Regions from separate parts of the Curtobacterium sp. YC1 genome, predicted to be linked through region 2. Evidence: riboswitches for the same ligand, from Rfam matches in the RefSeq annotation. Region 2 holds a riboswitch; the other holds the start of a gene.
What was found. A riboswitch is a leader RNA that binds a small molecule or an ion and turns the genes downstream of it on or off. The one in region 2 is predicted to bind thiamine pyrophosphate.

Region 1: linked by a shared signal. The riboswitch ahead of I8920_RS04585 (ECF transporter S component) and the one ahead of thiM (hydroxyethylthiazole kinase) in region 2 are both predicted to bind thiamine pyrophosphate.

Annotation. Positions count from the first base shown of each region.
Region 1 is NZ_CP066341.1:948,456-951,656, forward strand. It holds gene glgX (glycogen debranching protein GlgX) at 1-662, opposite strand, end outside; gene I8920_RS04580 (hypothetical protein) at 791-1,114, shown strand; TPP riboswitch at 1,206-1,317, shown strand; gene I8920_RS04585 (ECF transporter S component) at 1,312-1,950, shown strand; gene I8920_RS04590 (ATP-binding cassette domain-containing protein) at 1,947-3,201, shown strand, end outside.
Region 2 is NZ_CP066341.1:1,287,212-1,290,412, reverse strand. It holds gene I8920_RS06170 (phosphotransferase enzyme family protein) at 1-543, opposite strand, end outside; gene I8920_RS06165 (NUDIX domain-containing protein) at 616-1,563, opposite strand; TPP riboswitch at 1,632-1,727, shown strand; gene thiM (hydroxyethylthiazole kinase) at 1,716-2,597, shown strand; gene thiE (thiamine phosphate synthase) at 2,594-3,201, shown strand, end outside.

The DNA.
Region 1 (3,201 bases), 340 kb from region 2:
TAGTTCGACAGTCCCTTGTCCTGCAGGGTGGAGTCGTTCACGAACTGGTGCACCGGCATGAGCTCGAGCGTGGTGACGCCGAGGCGCTGCAGGTGCTCGATGACCGCGGGGTGGGAGACGCCGGCGTACGTGCCGCGCTGCTCCTCCGGCACGTCCGGGTGGGTCTCGGTGAGTCCCTTGACGTGCGCTTCGTAGATGACCGTCTCGCCGTACGGCGTGCGCGGCGGACGGTCCCCCTGCCAGTCGAAGAAGGGGTTGATCACGACGCCCTTCATCATGTGCGACGCGGAGTCCTCGTCGTTGGTCGAGTCGGGGTCACCGAAGGTGTACGAGAACAGCGACTGGTCCCAGTCGATCTCGCCGCTGGTCGCCTTGGCGTACGGGTCGAGCAGGAGCTTCGACGGGTTGGCTCGCGAGCCGGTCGCCGGGTCGTACGCTCCGTGGACACGGAAGCCGTACTGCTGGCCGGGGCCGACGTTCGGCAGGTAGGCGTGCCAGACGTAGGCGTCCACCTCGAGCAGGCGGACGCACTCTTCGTTGCCGTCGTCATCGAACAGGCAGAGCTCGACACGCTCGGCGACCTCGCTGAAGAGCGCGAAGTTCGTGCCGCTCCCGTCGTAGGTCGCCCCGAGCGGGTACGGGTTTCCGGGCCAGGTGTGCAAACGGTCCTCCAGGTGTGGGTGTCGCCAACATATCGGCGCCGCCCGTCCACGTCCGCAGACAAGCCCCAGCTGTGGACGTCGCAGACGGGTCCCGGCCTGTGGAGGGACGGACGAGTACCGTCTCGCGCATGGCCAACATCGTCACGCTGCTCGCAGACAAGGTCCGCCCGGTCGGGGTCTCCACGAACTACGGAGAGCCCGTCGAGGTCGGCGACCAGACCCTCATCCCCGTGTCCGTCAGCTGGTTCGGCTTCGGCGGCGGCGGGGGCGACGACGAGAACGGCGGCGGTGGTGGCGGCGGTGCGTCGGCCCCGGTCGGCGCGTACGTCCGTCGCCCGGGCAAGGACCTGGTGTTCGAACCGAACCCGATCTCCCTCATCGTCGTCGCCATCCCCTTCGTGTGGGTGGCCGGGCGTGTCCTGCGCAAGCTGGTCCGCGCGCTCAAGAAGTGACCACCTGACGCAACCGGAGGCCCGTGGCGACGCCGCCACGGGCCTCCGGTTGCGTCCTGGCGTCACGCGGTCGCGACCGCGTCTAGACTGCTGGCACACACACGGGAGTCCGGGACCGCCGGGCTGAGAGGGAGCGAACGGCGCTCCGACCGTCGAACCTGATCCGGATCATGCCGGCGCAGGGAGGAGTCAGAACCATGTCTGCACGCACGTCTGCACCCGTCTCCACCGTTCCGCGGCGATCGCTGCGGTGGCGGGTCGTCGACATCGTCGTCGCGAGCGTCCTCGCCGTGGCCCTCGGGGTCGTCTTCCGGCTCTGGGAGTTCGGGTACGCGCCGATCAGCGCCGGCATGGACCTGGTGCTGCCCGGCACGAAGGCCCTGTTCGGCGGCGTCTGGCTGCTCGCCGGACCCATCGTCGCCCTGGTCGTCCGCAAGCCGGGAGCCGCGCTCTACGGCGAGATGGTCGCCGCCTCGGTCGAGGCGCTCTTCGGCACCACGTGGGGCTGGCTGACGCTCGAGGCCGGGCTCGTCCAGGGACTCGGCGCCGAGATCGTCCTCGCACTGTTCCTGTACCGGGTGTACCGCCTGCCGGTCGTGGTGCTCGCGGGCGCCGCTGCGGGTCTCGCGCTCGGCATCAACGACATCGTCCTCTGGTACCCCGCGCTCGACGCCGCCTTCAAGGCCGTCTACGTCGTCTGCGCGATCATCTCCGGCGCGGTGATCGCCGGCGTCGGGTCGTGGCTCGTCGTCCGGGCGCTCGCGCGCACCGGAGTGCTGTCGTCCTTCGCCGTCGGCCGCGAGCACAGCCGTCGCGAGCCCCGCGCCCGGGTGTGACGGAGCGCACCCCGTCGGCGTCGTCGCCCTCCACAGGCGGGGACGCCGACGCAGGAACCGACGTCCGCGGGGCGCGCATCGCCTTCCGTGACTGGGGCTGGCGCTACCCGGAGCGGGACGCGTGGGCTGTTCGCGGCGTCGACCTGACCGTCGAGCCGGGGGAGCGGGTGGCGGTCGTCGGGCCGTCCGGTGCCGGCAAGTCGACGCTGCTGCGCGCGGTCGCGGGCGTGCTGCCCGACGAGCCCGACGCCACCGACGACACCGCGGCATCCGTGCACGGATCGCTCCTCGTCGACGGAGCCGACCCCCGCGCGGTCCGCGGGCGCGTCGGCCTCGTCATGCAGGACCCCGAGGCGCACACCGTGATGTCCCGACTCGGCGACGACGTGGCCTTCGGGTGCGAGAACGCCGGCGTCCCGCGCGACGAGACGTGGCAGCGCGTGCGGTCGGCCCTGGACGTCGTCGGACTGCACCTGTCGCTCGACCGCTCCACGGCGGACCTGTCCGGCGGGCAGCGGCAGCGCCTGGCGCTCGCCGGAGTGCTCGCGATGCGCCCCGGTGCGCTCGTGCTCGACGAACCCTGCGCCAACCTCGACCCCGACGGTGTCACGCAGGTGCACGACGCCGTGCGGGCCCTGCTCGACGAGACCGGGGCGACCCTGCTCGTGGTGGAGCACCGGATCGGCACGTGGCTCGACCTGGTCGACCGGCTCGTGCTGCTCGAGCCCGGTGGTGGCGTCGTCGCCGACGGGCCGCCCGCCGCGGTGCTGGCGGAGCACGGCGCTGCGCTCACGGCCGCCGGGGTGTGGGTGCCCGGTGCCGAGCCGGAGCGAGGGTCGGCACGAGGGGGTCTCCGTGCGCCCCGCCGAGCGGGCGGGATGTGTGGGGAGTCCGGGGGAGCGACGGGTGCATTCCGCCCGCTCGGCGAGGAGGCGTTCGGAGTTGCCACGGACGGGGCGTTCGGCGACGGCGCTGTGGTGCTGCTCCGGGCGCGGGAGCTCGGGACGGCTCGGGGGCGGCACGGTGTCGGGAGCGGGATCGACCTCCGGGTCCGAGCCGGACAGGTCATCGCGGTCACGGGGCCGAACGGCGTCGGCAAGTCGACGCTCGGCTTGACGATCGCAGGACTCCTCCCGCCGGCCGCCGGCGGGCTCGGGGCGACGGACGCCCTGGCCGGCGGCATCGCCACCGCGCCGCACACCTGGACGAGCCGCGAGCTCGCCGCCCGGATCGGCACGGTGTTCCAGGACC
Region 2 (3,201 bases):
GTAGGCGCGGCAGAACTCCGCGGCCCGTGCCAGGCGGTCGTCGAGCCGGGGCGCGGTGGCCCCCTCGACGGCGCCCGTGGTGAACGGCGCGAAGCGGTACACGGCGCTCGCGACGTCCCAGACGCGCGGCCCGGGGTGCGCGGTGTCGAAGTCGATCAGTCCGACGGCGGCGATGCCGTCGTACACGCAGTTGTACGGGGCGAAGTCGCCGTGCACGATCGTCTCGACCGGGGCGCGGTCGGCCTGCGACCAGACGTCCGCGGTGTCCTCGCGCGGGTACGTGGCGGCGGCGTCGTGGAACTGCCGGAGCAGCCGGGCGCTGGTGACCAGGGCAGCCTCGCTCGCGACGTCCTCGGTCCAGGGGTACTCCCCCGCGACCCCGGGCACGAACGACACCGTCTCGAGGGCGTCGCCGAGGGCGATGGGTTCCGGCGCGGCCACGAAGCCCTGCTCGTGCAGGTGCGCGAGCAGCCGGTGCACCGTGGGGGTCCACGGCCCTGCGGGGCGGTGGACGCGGTCGTCGGCCCTGGTGATGCGCTCCACGGGATCCTCCTGGGGGTGTGCGTCTCCGTTGACGGACCGCCAGCGTACCGGCACCGACCAGGGCTGTCCCGGTCAGTGCGGAAGGCGGCTCCGTGCGTCGGTCTGCTCGCGCAGCCACCCCGGTCCACGTACAGCCGCGCCGGACGACTCGACCCGCGCGCGGAGCTCCCGGTCGGCGGTCACGACCACGACCGGCCCGTCGCCGGCGTCACCCGCGCGTCGTGCGGCCTCGACGATCGCGTCGTCGCCGGAGCCGGGAGCGCGCACCACCTCGACGGCGGCTGCTCGTGCCTCCGGGTCGGCTGTTGCGCGTGCCTCGGGGTCGGACGCTGCACGTGCCTCGCCCTCGAGCACCACCGTCCAGCGCGGCCACCACCGGGCGAACGGCAGGTCGAGCAGCGACGACTCGACCCCGTCCGCGGCGAGCGCCGTCACCGACGACAGCAGACGCGAGGCGGCACCGGCGCGGTCCTTCCACCAGCCGTCCGGCGTGCTGCCGACGACGTTCGCGGCGTCGACGACGACGTGCGGCGTGGTCGTCACCACGGCGCGGAGCGCCGGCCACGACGCTCCGAACCCCGGGTGCAGCGGGAGTGCGTCCACCTGGTCGATCGGGATCCACGAGAGCGCGAGGCTCTCGCGGTCGGCGATCACCGGTTCGAACGGCCGGGAGGCGCGCCCCACCACCGTCGTGTAGGTCCAGAACCCCAGGTCGAGCAGGGCTGTGTGGCGCAGGTCGACGGCGTCGTCCGGCACGCCGGCTTCCTCGGCGGACTCGCGGAGCGCGGCCGTCACGGCGTCCTCGTGCTGGTGGCGGGCGCCGCCGGGGATGCCCCAGGTGCCCCCGTGGTGGCTCCACTCGACGCGGTGCTGCAGCAGCACGCGTCCGGCGCCGTCGTCGACGAGCAGGCCCGCGGCGCCGAAGCGTCCCCACGCCTTCGTGCCGTCCGGACCGATCGCCCAGGCGTCGCCGGGGTCGCGGGGGCCGGGTGGCGGCCCGGGAGGCGTCGAGTCTGGCACGGTCCAACCCTGGCACACGGTGCTCGGACCCGGCCTCGGAGTCGTCACCGGACGTCGTGTACGGTGTCGCCCGAGACACGGGGTGCCGCAACCAGCGGCTGAGATCACACCCGTCGAACCTGCTCGAGCTCGTACTCGCGAAGGGATCGTCCATGGAGAACGCTGCGCCCACCCACGACTGGGGCCACCGGACCGCCGAACTGCTCGAGGCCGTGCGCGCCCGGGCCCCGCTGGTGCACTGCATCACGAACACCGTCGTGCAGAACGTCACGGCGAACGTGCTGCTCGCGCTCGGGGCCTCTGCCGCGATGGTCGACGTCGCGACGGAGGCGGGACCGTTCGCCCGGGTCGCCGACGCCCTGCTGGTGAACACGGGCACCCCGCACGCCGAACCGCGGGTCGCCGCGCTCGAAGCGGTGCCCGCTGCCCGCGACGCCGGGACGCCCTGGGTGCTCGACCCGGTGGCCGTCGGGTCGCTCCCGGTGCGGACGGCGCTGGCCCGCGACCTGCTGGCGATGCACCCGACGGTGCTGCGCGGCAACGCGTCGGAGGTGCTCGCGCTGCTCGGCGCCTCGGCCGGTGGTCGCGGGGTCGACAGCACCGCGGGCACCGAGGACGCCCGCGCCGCTGCGATCGCCGCCGTCACGAGTTCCGATCCGGGTCCGGTTCCGGGTCAGGACGGGAGGCTCGTGGACGCGGTGGCCGTGTCCGGTCCCGTCGACCTGCTGGTCGCCCCGGCGACGGGCGTGGTCCGGGTCGCGAACGGCACCGAGCTGCTGACGCGCATCACCGGGGGCGGCTGCGCCCTGGGAGCGGTGGTCGCCGCGTTCACCGCGGTGTCGCCGGACGACGCCGGAGCCGCCGCGGTCGCCGCCACCGCGGTGCACACCATCGCCGCGGAGCTCGCCGCGCAGGAGGCCGGTGGACCCGGCTCGTTCCAGCCGCTGTTCCTCGACCGGTTGGCGTCGCTGACCCCGGAGCAGGTCGTGCGGACGGCCCGGATCACCGTCGAGTCCGCGGCGGTGCCGGCGTGACCGGGCAGCGGCGCGACCTCGGCGTCTACCTGGTGACCGACGGAGCCCTGGCCGACCGGCACGGCGTCGGGGTGCTCGGCGTCGTCCGGGCCGCGGTGCAGGCCGGGGTGCGGATCGTGCAGGTGCGCGACAAGGACGCGTCGGCGCGGGACCTGCTCGCGCTCACCGTCGCCGTGGCCGGGGCGGTGGGCGACCGTGCCGCCGTCGTGGTCGACGACCGGCTCGACGTCGCCCTCGTTGCCCGGCGGGACGGGCACCGGGTCGCCGGCGTGCACCTCGGGCAGTCCGACGTGCCGGTCGCCGCGGCCCGGGCACTGCTCGGCCCCGGTGCGCACGTGGGCCTCACCGCGAACACGCTCGGGCACCTGTCGGCCGTCGAGCGGCTCCCCCGCGGCACCGTCGACCTGCTCGGCGTCGGGGTCGTGCACCCCACGGCGACGAAGGCCGACCACCCGCCGGCGCTCGGCCACGACGGCTTCGCCCGGCTCGCCGCCGCGACCGACCTGCCGTGCGTGGCGATCGGCGGGGTCACCCTGGACGACGTCGACCCCCTGCGCGCCGCCGGTGCCGCGGGCGTCGCGGTGGTGTCGGGCATCTGCGCCGC